4 regions of the Streptomyces sp. NPDC025618 genome follow, and region 3 is predicted to be linked to each of the others. Evidence: riboswitches for the same ligand, from Rfam matches in the RefSeq annotation. Region 3 holds a riboswitch; each other region holds the start of a gene.
What was found. Region 3 has a riboswitch for cobalamin ahead of nicT (Nickel transporter NicT). Riboswitches for the same ligand answer to the same signal wherever they lie in the genome.
Positions count from the first base shown of each region.

Region 1: linked by a shared signal. The riboswitch ahead of ACZ4A5_RS20940 (ribonucleoside-diphosphate reductase subunit alpha) and the one ahead of nicT (Nickel transporter NicT) in region 3 are both predicted to bind cobalamin.
Region 2: linked by a shared signal. The riboswitch ahead of metE (5-methyltetrahydropteroyltriglutamate--homocysteine S-methyltransferase) and the one ahead of nicT (Nickel transporter NicT) in region 3 are both predicted to bind cobalamin.
Region 4: linked by a shared signal. The riboswitch ahead of ACZ4A5_RS24380 (cobalamin biosynthesis protein) and the one ahead of nicT (Nickel transporter NicT) in region 3 are both predicted to bind cobalamin.

Region 1 covers NZ_JBVHLW010000025.1:26,253-29,956, forward strand. The annotation lists gene ACZ4A5_RS20940 (ribonucleoside-diphosphate reductase subunit alpha) at 1-1,425, opposite strand, end outside; adenosylcobalamin-variant (AdoCbl-variant) riboswitch at 1,595-1,693, opposite strand; gene mctP (monocarboxylate uptake permease MctP) at 2,160-3,704, opposite strand, start outside.
Region 2 covers NZ_JBVHLW010000072.1:8,692-12,395, reverse strand. The annotation lists gene ACZ4A5_RS30845 (TDT family transporter) at 1-525, shown strand, start outside; gene ACZ4A5_RS30840 (helical backbone metal receptor) at 473-1,213, opposite strand; cobalamin riboswitch at 1,250-1,473, shown strand; gene metE (5-methyltetrahydropteroyltriglutamate--homocysteine S-methyltransferase) at 1,512-3,704, shown strand, end outside.
Region 3 covers NZ_JBVHLW010000021.1:87,556-91,259, forward strand. The annotation lists gene ACZ4A5_RS19110 (APC family permease) at 1-1,300, opposite strand, end outside; cobalamin riboswitch at 1,478-1,695, shown strand; gene nicT (Nickel transporter NicT) at 1,716-2,858, shown strand; gene ACZ4A5_RS19120 (NAD-dependent epimerase/dehydratase family protein) at 2,941-3,704, shown strand, end outside.
Region 4 covers NZ_JBVHLW010000033.1:54,757-58,460, reverse strand. The annotation lists gene ACZ4A5_RS24385 (cobyric acid synthase) at 1-724, opposite strand, end outside; gene ACZ4A5_RS24380 (cobalamin biosynthesis protein) at 754-1,740, opposite strand; cobalamin riboswitch at 1,863-1,990, opposite strand; gene ACZ4A5_RS24375 (hypothetical protein) at 2,361-2,573, opposite strand; gene ACZ4A5_RS24370 (inorganic phosphate transporter) at 2,586-3,704, opposite strand, start outside.

The sequences.
Region 1 (3,704 bases), on a different contig from region 3:
GAGCTTCTCCCAGTCCATCTCGCCGTCGGTACCCAGGTGCTGCGCCAGGTTGACCGAGCCGAGGTTGCAGACGGCCGTCTCGCCGTCGTCCGTGACCTCGAGGATCTCGGTGCACAGGTTCGAGGAGTGGACGACCTTGCCGGGCTCGGCGGTCTGGTTCGCGGTGCGGTTGGACGCGTCCTTGAAGGTCATCCAGCCGTTGCCGGTCTGCGCGAGGGTGCGCATCATCCGGGAGTACAGCACGCGCGCCGGGATCTGCCGGACGGCCTTGCCCTCGGCCTCGGCCTTGCGGTACGCGGCGTCGAACTCGTCGCCCCACAGGTCGACCAGCTCGGGCGTGTCGGCCGGGGAGAACAGCGACCAGTCGGCGTCCGCCTCGACGCGGCGCATGAACTCGTCCGGGATCCAGTGCGCGGTGTTGAGGTTGTGCGTGCGGCGGGCCTCCTCACCGGTGTTGTCGCGGAGCTCCAGGAACTCCTCGATGTCCGCGTGCCACGTCTCCAGATAGACACAGGCCGCGCCCTTGCGCCGGCCGCCCTGGTTGACCGCCGCCACGGAGGCGTCGAGCGTGCGCAGGAACGGCACGATGCCGTTGGAGTGCCCGTTGGTGCCCCGGATCAGCGAACCGCGCGAGCGGATGCGGCTGTAGGACAGGCCGATGCCGCCGGCGTGCTTCGACAGGCGCGCCACCTGGTGGTAGCGGTCGTAGATCGAGTCCAGCTCGTCCAGCGGCGAGTCCAGCAGATAGCAGGAGGACATCTGCGGGTGGCGGGTGCCGGAGTTGAAGAGCGTGGGGGAGGAGGGCAGGTACGACAGGGTGCTCGTCAGCCCGTAGAGCTCGGCGACGTCCTCCAGGGCCCGCACCGAGTGGTCCTCGGCCAGGCCGCAGGCCACGCGCAGCAGGAAGTGCTGCGGGGTCTCGATGACCTGCCGGGTGATCGGGTGGCGCAGCAGGTAGCGGCTGTGCAGGGTGCGCAGGCCGAAGTAGCCGAAGCGGTCGTCGGCGCCGTCGGCGAGCGCCTTCTCGACGAGCTCGTCGAGGCGCGCGGCGTGGGTCGCCACGAAGGCGGCGGTGTCGTCGGCGATCAGGCCCTCGCGGTGGCCGGTCGCGACGGACGCGGAGAAGGAGACGGCGCCCTGTCCGGCGGCCTCCTCGGCGATGGCGAGGGTGAGCAGGCGGGCCGCGAGCTTGGAGTACTCGGGCTCCTCGGCGATCAGGCCGGCGGCGGCCTCGGTGGCCAGGGACCGCAGTTCGGCCTCGTCCGAGCCCGGGTGGCGGCCCCGCAGCGCGGCGGCGGCGACCTTTCCGGGGTCGGTGGCGGACAGATCGGCGGTGAGGTCGGTCAGGGTGCGCAGCAGCGCGGTCCCGGGGCCGCCGGTCGCTTCCGCGGATGCTGAGACCGGATCGGCGGGCGCGATGGTCACTGAGGCTCTCCCTCGCTCGGCAAGGGGCCGGGCGGGTGGCGCGCGACGGGCGCGTACGGGCATGCCTGAGGCATCAGGGCATGCTCGTAGCGTCCATCGGCCCAACCCGCGAGGCCCGGACGAATACAAAACGCCCGGTGCGAGCCGGTGCGGCTCAGCGGTGGGCGTGCTGTCGGCAGGTACTCGGACTCCTGCATGCGTCATTACGGCATACATGCACCGTTGCGGGACAGTTCCGGATTTCCACCGGATTCCCCTGCGACGACAGCGAGGACGAGCATACATCTAGTGCTGGCCGTCGCATGCACCACCACATCTTGTGTCGCGCGGTAATCGCGCGGGTCGGAATGTGCTAACAGGGCCTGCCCGCAAGGGGCATGACGAAGGGCCGCCACGCGCCCTGTCGAGCGCGCCGCGGCCCTGGGTGGGGCGCGGGGTGGGTGGGGGTGCGGCGGTGCGTCTGGGGGGTGTCTGGGGGTGTCGGTGGGGCCCCGGGGCCCCGGCCGCGGGTTTCGCTGCGGCCTGCGGTCATGTCCAGCGGCCTGCGGCCGCGTCCTCAATCGCCGGACGGGCTGGTTTTGGCTGATGTGGGTACGCCATTCAGCCCGTCCGGCGTTTGAGGACAACGCGCGAAGCGTGTTGCGGGGTCTGGGGCGGCGCCCCCACGCGGCGGAGCCGCACATCGGACGCAGCCGGGAAGGGGCGGGGTAGGGGAACAAAGCCCGCCGCAGGCGTCAGTGACCCCCCGGCGCCCCCGCCGTCGCAGGCGGCAATTCCTCCACTACGCCCGGATCGCCCACATCAGCCGTGTAATCGGACGGTTGGGTCTCGTCCACGCCATCCCGCACACCCACCGCCTTGAACACCACCGTGAGCACCACCGCGACAAGCACATTCAGGACGAAAGCCGTAAGCCCGATATACCCCTTCTCCCCGATGAACGGAATAAGGTTCGTATTCCCGAAATGATCCTGAGTCGCACTGGGCGTGTCATACGCCCGCCACGTCCCGTACGCCATACCGACCGCCCACCCCGCCAGCAGCCCCCACCGGTGGAACCAGCGGGTGAAGAGCCCGCCCACGAGTGCCGGGACGGTCTGGAGGATCCAGATGCCGCCGAGCAGCTGGAAATTGATCGCGACCGTTTTGTCCATCGTCAGGACGAAGACGAGCGCGCCGACCTTCACCAGCAGCGAGGCGAGCTTGGAGACCTTCGCCTCGCGCTCGGGCGAGGCGTCCGGCCGGATGAAGTCCTTGTAGATGTTCCGGGTGAAGAGATTCGCCGCGGCGATGGACATGATGGCCGCCGGCACCAGCGCGCCGATCCCGATGGCCGCGAAGGCGACGCCCGTGAACCAGTCCGGGAACATGTCCTCGAAGAGCTGCGGGATGGCCAGCTGGCCGTTCTTCACCTTGACGCCCGCGGCGATCGCCATGAAGCCGAGCATGGCCAGCAGGCCCAGCATCAGCGAATAGAGCGGCAGGATCGTGGTGTTGCGGCGGATGACGTTGCGGCTCTTGCTGGAGAGGACCGCGGTCACCGAATGCGGATAGAGGAACAGCGCCATCGCCGAGCCGAGCGCGAGCGTCGCGTACGCCCATTGCGCGTCCGGACCGCTCACCAGGGAACCGCGCGGTTTGCCCGTCGCCGGATTCTTCTCGGCGAAGGCGTCCCCGGCCTTCGCGAAGATGTGCTCGAAACCCCCCAGCCTGATGGGGATGTAGATGATGGCCACGATGATCACGATGTAGATCAGCGCGTCCTTGACGAAGGCGATGAGCGCGGGAGCCCGCAGTCCGGCCGAATACGTATAGGCCGCGAGCACGCCGAAGGCGATGAGCAGCGGCAGGTCCTTCATGAACCAGTTGGAACCGCCACCGACCCCGAGCACGTCCAGCACGGCCTGAATGCCGACGAGTTGGAGCGCGATGTACGGCATGGTCGCGAGCAGCCCGGTCAGCGCGAGCGCCAGCGACAGCCCCTTCGACCCGAACCGGCCGCGCACGAAGTCCGAGGACGTCACATAACCGTGCTTGTGCGCCACCGACCAGAGCCGGGGCAGGAAGGTGAACACCAGCGGATAACACAGGATCGTGTAAGGCACCGCGAAGAATCCCGCCGCGCCCCCCGCGTAGATGGCCGCCGGCACGGCGACGAAGGTATAGGCGGTATAGAGGTCGCCGCCCAGCAGGAACCAGGTGATCCAGGTACCGAACGACCGCCCGCCCAGCCCCCATTCGTCGAGGTTGTCCGCGTTCTCCGCGCGCCGCCACCGGGA
Region 2 (3,704 bases), on a different contig from region 3:
GGCATGAGCCTGCTGATGACGCTCGCCATCCTGCCGATGCTCCTCTCGCGGCTGGTGCACCACGGTCCGCTGCCCCTGGCGATGACCCCGACCCTCTTCCTGGTGCTGGGCCCGCTGGGCCAGTCCGCGACGGCCGTGAACAACCTCGCCGACGCGGCGCCGGGAGCCGTCGCGGCCCCGTACGCGCACGCGATGTCCGCGTTCGGCGTGCTCTACGGCGTCCCGGTGATGGGCTTCGCGCTGCTGTGGCTGGCGCTGGCCACGGCCATGGTGGTGGGCGCGTTCCGGCGCGGGATGGGCTTCGGGATGACGTGGTGGGGCTTCACCTTTCCCATCGGCACCTGCGTCACCGGCGCCGCGGCGCTCGCCCGCCACACCCACCTGCACGCCTTCACCTGGCTGGCCGTCGGGCTCTACGCCCTGCTCGTCGCCGCCTGGGCGGTCGCCGCGACCGGCACCCTGCGGGGGCTGGTCAACGGCCGGCTGCTCGCAGCGCCGCGGCCAGCACCCGCGGCGCTTCGGTGAGCGAAGGGCCGTACCACGTGAGGTGACGGCCGCTGACCAGCGCGTACGGCAGCCCGGGGAACGCCTCCGGGCCGTCGTCGGCACTGAAGCGGTACGGCTCGTCCGGCAGGACGACCAGCTCGGCGCCGCACGAGGTCAACTCCTCCAGGGGCACGCGGGGATAGCGCTCCGCGTGCCCCGCGTACGCGTGCGCCACGCCGAGCCGGGCGAGGACGTCCCCGGCGAAGGTGTCCCGGCCGAGGACCATCCACGGCCGCCGCCACACCGGCACCACCGCCCGCACGGCGCGGCCCGTGGCCCGTACGTCCCGCCACGCCTCCTCGGCCTCCGCCAGCCACGCCGGCCGCTCCAGCCCGCACCCCGCCACCAGCACCCGTTCCAGCTCCGTGAACGCCTGCTCCAGCGTGCGCACTTCGGTGACCAGCACCCGCAGGCCCGCCGCGCGCAGAGCGGCGAGGTCGGGGGCGCGGTTCTCCTCCTCGTTGGCGAGGACGAGGTCGGGCGCGAGGGCGGCGATACGGGCCACGTCGGGGTTCTTCGTGCCGCCGATCCGCGTGACGCCGAGCCCGGCGGGGCGCTCGCACCAGTCGGTGGCACCGACGAGCAGCCCGGGCGCGCTGACGGCCACGGCCTCGGTGAGTGAGGGGACGAGGGACACCACGCGCCGTACGGCAGTGCGAATGGCCATGATCATAGAGTACGCCCGGGCGGCAACTCCTGTGACTATGCTGGCCGGTGCAGCTGGTTCGCCCCGTCCGCCAGTCGGGAGCGTCGCAAGAGGGAATCCGGTGCGAATCCGGAACTGCCCCGCAGCGGTGAGTGGGAACGAAAGCGGTCATACGCACTGGACGCCGTCCGGGAAGCGACCGCCGGTAGGTGACCGGCCCCTCGACGAGGGACCGGGGCGCGCCCGCGAGTCCGAAGACCTGCCACTGCCCGTATGCCCGCACGGGGTACGGACCGCACGAACTCCGGAGGAGAGTTCCGTGAAGCAGACGCATGTCGCACGTGTGAATCCCACGCTGCACGGCTATCCGCGGCAAGGCCCGGGCCGTGAGCTGAAGAAGGCCACCGAGAGCTATTGGGCCGGCCGCTTGGACGCGCGGCAACTCCTGGAAACGGCCGCCGCGTTGCGCGCCGCGGCCCGCGAGGAGCTGCGCGAGGCGGGCATCACCGAGGTGCCCACCGGCGACTTCTCGTTCTACGACCATGTGCTGGACACCGCCTGGGCGGTCGGCGCGGTGCCCGAGCGGCACCGGGCGGCGGCCACGACCGAGCTCGACGTCTATTTCGCCATGGCCCGCGGCACGGCGGACACGCCACCGCTGGAGATGACGAAGTGGTTCGACACCAACTACCACTACCTCGTACCGGAATTGGGACCGGATGCGCAATTCACGCCGGATTCCCGTAAGCAGGTCGGCGAATTCCGTGAGGCACGCGACGCGGGCTTCACGGCCCGGCCCGTGCTGCTGGGACCGATCAGCTTCCTGCTGCTGGCCAAGCCCGCGCCCGGCGCCGGTGCGGACTTCGAGCCGCTGACGCTCCTCGACCGGCTGCTGCCCGTCTACGCCTCGCTGCTCGCCGACCTGCGGGCGGCCGGAGCGGAGTGGGCGCAGCTGGACGAGCCCGCGCTCGTACAGGACCGGCCCCGGTCCGTGCTGAACGCCACCGCCCGCGCCTACCGCGAGCTCGGCGCGCTCACGGACCGTCCCCAACTGCTGGTCGCGTCCTACTTCGACCGGCTCGGCGACGCCCTGCCGGTGCTCGCCCAGGCCCCGGTCGAGGGGCTCGCGATGGACTTCACCGGCCCCGCGGCCGCCAATCTCGAAGAGCTCGCCGCGCTCGGCGGGCTCCCCGGCAAGCGGCTCATCGCGGGCGTCGTCGACGGCCGCAACATCTGGGCCGCCGACCTGGAGCGGGCGCTCTCCACCCTCGCCACCCTGCTCGGCCTGGTCGACCGGCTCGACGTCGCGCCGTCCTGCTCCCTGCTGCATGTGCCGCTCGACGTCACCGCCGAACGCGACCTCGACCCGCAGATCGCCCGCTGGCTCTCCTTCGCCCGCCAGAAGACGGCCGAAGTCGCCACCCTCGCAAGGGCGCTGAGCGAGGGCCGCGAGGCGGTGGCACCCCAGCTCGCCGCCAACCGCGCCGCCCTCGCCTCCCGCGCGGGCTCCGCGCTGACCCGCGACGCGGCCGTACGGGACCGCTGCGCGGCCGTCACCGCCGAGGACACCCGCCGCCCGCAGCCGTACGCGGAACGGGCCGCCGCCCAGCGCGCCCGGCTGGGCCTCCCGCCGCTGCCCACGACCACCATCGGCTCCTTCCCACAGACCGCCGAACTGCGCCGCGCGCGGGCCGATCTGCGCGCCGGGAAGATCACGGCCGAGGAGTACCGGGAGCGGATCGCCGCCGAGATCCGCGAGGTGATCGCCTTCCAGGAGAAGGCCGGCCTCGACGTGCTGGTGCACGGCGAGCCCGAACGCAACGACATGGTCCAGCACTTCGCCGAGCGGCTGAACGGCTACCTCGCCACCCGGCACGGCTGGGTGCAGTCCTACGGCACGCGCTACGTCCGGCCGCCGATCCTCGCCGGTGACGTCTCGCGGCCCGCGCCGATGACCGTCGAATGGACCCGCTACGCCCAGTCGTTGACCCAGCGCCCCGTGAAGGGCATGCTCACCGGCCCCGTCACCATGCTGTCCTGGTCCTTCGTCCGCGACGACCAGCCGCTCGCCGAGACCGCCCGCCAGGTGGCTCTCGCCCTCCGTGACGAGGTCGCCGACCTGGAGGCCGCGGGCACCGCCGTGATCCAGGTCGACGAGCCGGCCCTGCGCGAACTCCTGCCACTGCGGGCCGCCGCCCGGCCCGGCTATCTGGACTGGGCCACCGAGGCGTTCCGCCTCGCGACCAGCGGCGTCCGCGCCGACACCCAGATCCACACGCATATGTGCTACGCCGAGTTCGGCGAGATCGTCGCCGGGATCGAGGCCCTGGACGCGGACGTCATCAGCCTCGAAGCGGCACGCTCCCGGATGGCCGTCGCGGACGAGCTGGCGGCCGCGGGCTATCCGCGCGAGGCGGGCCCCGGTGTCTACGACATCCACTCACCGCGCGTCCCCCCGGTCGAGGAGATCGCCGAACTCCTGCGGCACGCGCTGCGCGCGGTCCCCGCGGAG
Region 3 (3,704 bases):
GGGAGTTCCGGTCCGCGTAGCCGTAGATCACCAGCCAGCCCACGAGCGCCACCAGGCTCGGCAGCGGGTAGAGCCACATGCGGTACGGGCGGCGCAGCCCCGGCTGCCGGCGGCGCAGCACCGACACCGCCACCACCTGGGCCAGCGCCTGGACGATCACCATCACGGTGGTGAGCAGCTGGATCAGCGTGGTGAGGTCCGTATGACGGCCGATCAGGAAGCCGATGCCGGTGATGACCCCCATCGACGCCAGGCCCAGCACGGGGAAGTGGTGGCGCGGGTGCAGGCGGCCGAAGGAGCGGAAGAAGACCTTGTCCCGCGCGGCGTCGTAGGGCACGCGGGAGCCGCCGAGGAGGCCGGTGAGGACGGAGGCGACGGCCGTGAGGAGGATCAGCACCGTGACCGTCCGGGCCGCGCCCTTGCCCCAGGCCGTCTCCAGGACCGCTGAGGCCACGGAGGAGTGCGCGGTGGCGTTCTCGTCGAGCATCTGCTTCCAGTCGACGACCCCCAGCGTGCCGATCTGGAGCAGCAGATAGATCGCCATGATGCCGAGGATGGAGTAGATGATGGCGCGCGGCATCGTGCGCCCGGGATTCTTGATCTCCGCGCCCATGTAGGCGGCGGTGTTGTAGCCGAGGTAGTCGTAGATGCCGATGGTCAGGCCCGCCGCGAAGCCGATCCAGAAGTGATTGGTCGTCAGCTCGAAGGCGTGGGCGGGGTAGGTGAAGGCGCGGTGCGGGCTGAAGTGGGTGAACGCCGCGACGATGACGAGGACGACCGAGGCGATCATCACCGCCCACAGCACCACGGTGAGCCGCGCGATGTTCTCGACCCGCCGCCACAGCGCCGCGACGATGGCCACGATGACCGCGAGCCCCACGAGGTCCCCGGTGGTCTGTCCCATGCCCGGCCACAGATAGCCGAGATACTGCACGAAGCCGATGATCCCCGTCGACATGCCCAGCGGGATGAACAGCATGGCCGTCCACACGAACAGGAACGGCATCAGCTTCCCGCTGCGGTACTGGAACGCCTGCCGCAGATACACGTAACTGCCGCCCGCCCCCGGCAACGAGGCCCCCAGCTCCGCCCAGATCAGCCCGTCGGCGAGCGCCAGCAGCGCGCCCGCGACGAACCCGATCACCGCCTGCGGGCCGCCGAACGCCGCCACCATCAGGGGGATGGTGACGAAGGGTCCGATACCGCACATCTGGCTCATGTTGATGGTGGTGGCCTGGAACAGCCCGATCCGGCGTACGAATCCGACCCCGTGCTCCGGTCCCTGCCCGGTGTCCGCCATGGGTGTGCCCTCTCTCTGCCGGACGGGGAGACCCGTCAACTGCACTGGTAGCACCGGCCCGCGGGGCACGTCCAGCATCGGCGCTCCGGAGCGGCGGTCGGGCCGGGAAAGCCCCGAGGAAGCTGTTGCCTGGCTATGGCAACTGCCACTTCTTTGCCACTCGTGCCGGTCAGGGCGTTAAGGTGGCCCGGCCGTGGTGCTCGGGAAGACCGGTGACGGACCCTCGTGGTCCCACTCCGGAGCGGCCCTCGCCACTGTGATCGGGGAGCTACCGTCCCGTTCCGCGCGCATCCCACGGGCGCGTGGAGCCACTGGCCGCAGCCGGCTGCCGGGAAGGCAGGGGCGGGCGCGAACGACCCGTAAGCCAGGAGACCGGCCACGGCATCTCACGAGAAGATCCACGAGGTGCTGGAGCGTGACCCGCAAGATGACCCTGCCCACCCGAACCCCCGCCGCGCCCGCCGCCGGCGGCCCGCCCGCCTTCCGCTGGCGCCGCCAGGACACCGTGCGCACCGCCGGCCTCCTGGGCGTCATAGCCGCCCTGCACGTCGTCGCCTTCGGCGTGCTCTACCTGCTCGTCGTCCCCGACCACTACACCGTGGACTCCAAGGTCTACGGCGTCGGCCTCGGCGTCACCGCCTACACCCTCGGCATGCGGCACGCCTTCGACGCCGACCACATCGCCGCCATCGACAACACCACCCGCAAGCTGATGGCCGACGGCAAGCGCCCGGTCTCGGTCGGCTTCTGGTTCGCCCTCGGCCACTCCAGCGTGGTCGTCGTCATGGCGGCGCTGGTGGCGGGCGGCACCCAGCTCGCCGGGAAGCTGATGGACGAGGACTCCACCACCCACCAGACCCTCGGCGTCGTCGGCACGTCGGTCTCCGGCGGCTTCCTCTACCTCATCGCCGCCCTCAACCTCGTCGCCCTCGCGGGCATCCTGCGCATCTTCCGCGCGATGCGCGAGGGCCGTTACGACGAGGCCGAGCTGGAGCAGCACCTGGACTCGCGCGGCTTCATGAACCGCGTCCTCGGCCGCTTCACCCGCTCCATCACCCGCCCCGGCCAGATGTACCCCCTGGGCTTCCTCTTCGGCCTCGGCTTCGACACGGCCACCGAGGTCACCCTCATGGTGATGGCGGGCAGCGGCGCGGCCGCCGGGCTGCCCTGGTACGCGATCCTGTGCCTGCCGCTGCTGTTCGCCGCGGGGATGAGCCTCTTCGACACCCTCGACGGCACGTTCATGAACTTCGCCTACCAGTGGGCGTTCTCCAACCCCGTCCGCAAGGTCTACTACAACCTCACCATCACCGGCCTGTCGATCGCCGTCGCCTTCCTCATCGGCACCATCGAGCTGGTCACCGTGCTGCACGACAAGCTCCATATGAACGACGCGGTCACCGGCTGGATCTCCGGCCTCAACCTCGACAACGTCGGCTTCGTCATCGTCGGCCTTTTCGTGGTGGTCTGGGCGGCGGCGCTCGCCTACTGGCGGTTCGGCAAGGTCGAGCAGCGCTGGGCGGCGCGCGCGGCCACGGCCACGAGCGAGACGGGCTGACGGCCGGCGCGGTTCTTACGGACCGGTGACAGGGCGGCGCCGGAACGGGCGCCCCGCGGCCCGCGCCCCTAACGTCGAGGTCATGCGCGTACTCGTCACCGGAGGCGCGGGCTTCATCGGCTCGCACATCGTCACCGCACTCACCGCCCGCGGCCACCGGCCCGTCGTCCTCGACGCCCTGCTGCCCGCGGCCCACCCCGAGGCACCGCCCCGGCCCGCCGGCGTCGAGTGGACCGGCGCCGACCTCCGCGACCGCGCGGCCGTGGCCGGCGCGCTGCGCGGCATCGACGCCGTCTGCCACCAGGCCGCGATGGTCGGCCTCGGCAAGGACTTCGCCGACGCGCCCGCCTATGTGGGCTGCAACGACCTCGGCACGGCCGTGCTCCTCGCGGAGATGGCCGCCGCGGGCGTACGCCGCCTGGTCCTCGCCGGCTCCATGGTCGTCTACGGCGAGGGCCACTACGCGTGCCCCCGGCACGGCGTGGTGCGCCCCGGCCCGAGGGCGGCCGCGGACCTCGACGCCGGGCGCTACGAACCCCACTGCCCGCGCTGCGGCCGGGAACTGACGCCGGGCCTCGTCGACGAGGACGCGCCAGCCGACCCCCGCAACGTCTACGCGACGACCAAGCTCGCCCAGGAACACCTGGCCGCCGCCTGGGCCCGCGCCACCGGCGGCACGGCGGTGTCCCTGCGCTACCACAACGTCTACGGCCCCGGCATGCCCCGCGACACCCCGTACGCGGGCGTCGCCTCCTTCTTCCGCTCCTCGCTCGCCCGCGGCGAGGGCCCCCGCGTCTTCGAGGACGGCCGCCAGCGGCGCGACTTCGTGCACGTACGCGACGTGGC
Region 4 (3,704 bases), on a different contig from region 3:
GGGCGAAGGGCAGCACGCCGACCGTGGGCCGCCCGGTCAGGTCGCGCAGCATCTCCAGGCCGGGTTCCAGCAGCGTCACGTCACCCCGGAACTTGTTGACCAGATAGCCCGCTATGTGCGCCTGGTCCTCGCGGGACAGCAGCGCCGTCGTACCGAAGAACGACGCGAACACCCCGCCCCTGTCGATGTCCCCGACCACGACGACCGGCAGCCGCGCCGCCCGGGCTATGCCCATGTTGACGATGTCGGTGCGCCGCAGGTTGATCTCGGCGGGGCTGCCCGCACCCTCGCAGATCACGGCGTCGTGGGTGCGCCGCAGCTCCTCCAGGCACTCGGTCACCGTGCCGAACAGCCGCTCCTGGCGCCCCCAGTGCCGTGTCCCCCCGGGGGACGACCCCTCGGACGTCCCGAAATACCCGCGCGCGCTGAGCTCGCCCACCGGCTTGCCCATCAGCACCACCTGGCTGCTGCGGTCGCCGCCGGGCTTGAGCAGCACGGGGTTCATCAGGGCCGACGGCTCCACCCGGGCCGCGGCGGCCTGCATGGCCTGCGCGCGGCCTATCTCCGCGCCCTCGCGGGTCACGAAGGAGTTGAGCGACATGTTCTGCGCCTTGAACGGCGCGACCTTGACGCCCTTGCGGACCAGCCACCGGCAGATCCCGGCGGTCACCACGCTCTTGCCCGCGTCCGAGGTCGTCCCGGCCACGAGCAGGCCCCCGCCCAGCGGGCCCGTGGGCCCGCCCTTGTCCGCTGTCACCGGCTCCTCCTCGTAAGGCGATCTGGGAAAAGGCTGCCCGCCGCACGGCCCCGGGAGACGGCGGCCCGCACCCCGATCGCGACGCCCAGCGCCAGCAGCGACACCCGCCGGGAGAGGCGTACGGCGCGCTCGATGTCGGCGGCCTCCACCGGGCGGTTCTCCGCGCCCAGGACGGGGCGGTGCTCGACGCGGCCCTTGTAGGCGAGGGTGCCGCCGAGGCGCACACCGAGCGCCCCCGCGAACGCGGCTTCCACCGGGCCCGCGTTGGGGCTCGGGTGCCGGGACGCGTCGCGCCGGGCCACCCGCCAGGCGCCCCGCGGGTCGGGCCCGGCGAGCACGGCGAGGGCGGCGGTGAGCCGGGCGCCGGGCCAGCCGACGACGTCGTCGAGCCGGGCCGAGGCCCAGCCGAAGCGGCGGTAGCGGGGCGACTTGTGGCCCACCATCGCGTCCAGGGTGTTGACGGCGCGGAAGCCGGCCAGCCCCGGAACACCGCCCAGCGCACCCCAGACGAGGGCGCCCACGACGGCGTCGGAGGTGTTCTCCGCGACGGACTCCACGACGGCGCGGGCCAGCTGCGGACCGTCCAGCGCCTCGGGGTCGCGCCCGCACAGATGGGGCAGCCGCTCCCGGGCGACCTCCAGGTCGCCCACGGCGAGCGCGCCCCCGATGGCGCGGGCCTCACGGCCCAGCGAGGTGCCGCCGAGCACGGCCCAGGTGGTGGCGGCGGTCAGGGCGACCGTGGCGGCGGGGGAGGGGCGTACGGCACGGGCCAGCGCACCGGCGGCGGCCACGGTGCCGCCCGCGCACAGCAGCGTGTGCAGGGCGCCATGACCGCGGTGGTCGCGCCACAGCCGCTGCTCCACGGCCTGCGCGGCACGTCCGAAAGCGGCCACGGGGTGGCCGCGGCGGGGGTCGCCGAGAGCGAGGTCGCCGAGAAAGCCGAGCGTGGCACCGCAGGCGAAACCGAGGTGATCGGCGCGCATCGGATCAGACCGCCGTCGCGTGGTACCTGGATCCGGGGGAACGGGATGGTCGGCGGCAGCCGGACATGGCGATGTGTCCTCACTCAGGGTCCGCGCCCTGGCTCGACGTGACCGGCGACCAGAGTCTCCTGGCTCCCGGATCGACGCCGCCCCGGCCTTCCCGCCCGCGAGTGCGGGCCGTGGCACTCCGATGGGGGAGACGCTCCCCGGTGACAGTGGCGGGACCGCGCCGGACTCGCACCGGCTTCCTCTGCTGTCGCCGTTTGGCCCCGGAAGTCCACCATGGGGTGTGAACGGGCGTCAACTTCCCTGGGGGCGGGTGAGCGGGGCTTTGGTGGCGGGGCCGTTGCCGGGTGCGGGTCCGCCGCGCCTGCGGCGGGCTTGTGCCCCAGCCCCGCCCCTTCCCGAAACCGGGGGAGACCCCCGGACCCCCAGCGCCCTGCGGGCGCGTCCTCAAACGCCGGACGGGCTGATATTCAGCCCGTTGGGGGCACCTCCCAGCGGTAGCTGGGGGAGTTTGAGGGCAACGCGGCGAAGCCGTGTTGCGGGGTCTGGGGCGACAGCCCCAGTTTCGGGAAGGGGCGGGTAGGGGAAAAGCCCCGCCGCAGGCGGCAACCCACCTACCCCACGATCAAAAAGATCCCGTACCCCACAGCCGCCGCGCACAGCGCAAAGCACGCATACGCCCCGGACCGCGCCAGACCCCCCGGAGCCGCCCCGCCCGCAGGGCGGGACGTGCCCACGATCCCGAGCGTGAAGACGCCGACCAATCCGACGGTCACCACGACGCTGACGCCGAAGACCTGACCGAGAGCTGCCCAGTCGATGTGCATGGTGTGGATTCCTTAGCTCGCCGCGGCGGCGGGGGTGCGCCCGGCTTCGGAGGAGACGGCGACCACCGGGGCGGCGGTCACGGGGCCGGCCGGCGGCGGGGCGACGGCCTGGAGCGCGGCGGTGACCACACCGGCCGGCTCCGCCGTTTCCGGCTGGACCTCGTTGACGCTGTCGTGGGTGACCGGCTTGCGGCGGGAAGCGGCGTAGATCGCGCCGCACACCAGCAGGCCGAGCACGGCGACGGTGGTGACGCCCCAGTCGCCCTGGTCGGCGAGGAACGCGGCGCCACCGGCGACGATGCCCGCGGCCGGGAGCGTCAGGCACCAGGCGACGGCCATCCGGCCCGCGGTCGACCAGCGCACCACGCCGCCCTTGCGGCCGAGGCCGGAGCCCATGATCGCGCCGGAGCAGACCTGGGTGGTGGAGAGGGCGAAGCCGATGTGCGAGGAGGCGAGGATCACGGTCGCGGCGCCGGTCTGGGCGGCGAAGCCCTGCGGCGGCTGGATGTCGGTGAGGCCCTTGCCGAGCGTACGGATGATGCGCCAGCCGCCCAGGTACGTACCGAGCGCGATGGCCAGGCCCGCGGAGACGATGACCCACAGCGGCGGGTCGGAGTGCGGGGCGACGACGCCGCCGGTCACGAGCGCGAGGGTGATGACACCCATCGTCTTCTGCGCGTCGTTGGTGCCGTGGGCGAGGGAGACCAGGGCGGCCGAGGCGATCTGCCCGGCGCGGTAGCCCTTGGCGGTCTCCTTCTCGTCACGGCCCTTGGCGAGCCGGTAGGTGAGCCGGGTGGCGACCATGGCGGCGATGCCCGCCACGATGGGCGCCGCGACGGCCGGGATGAGGACCTTCATGACGACCTTGTCGGCGTTCACCGCGTTGAAACCGACGGACACGATGGTCGCGCCGATCAGGCCGCCGAAGAGGGCGTGGGAGGAACTGGAGGGCAGACCGGCCAGCCACGTCAGCAGATTCCAGACGATCGCGCCGATCAGCCCCGCGAAGATCACTTCGGGTCTGATCCCGGCACTCTCGTCGATGATGCCCCCGGAGATGGTCTTGGCGACCTCGACGGACAGGAACGCGCCGACGAGATTGAGAACCGCCGACATCGCCACCGCGACCTT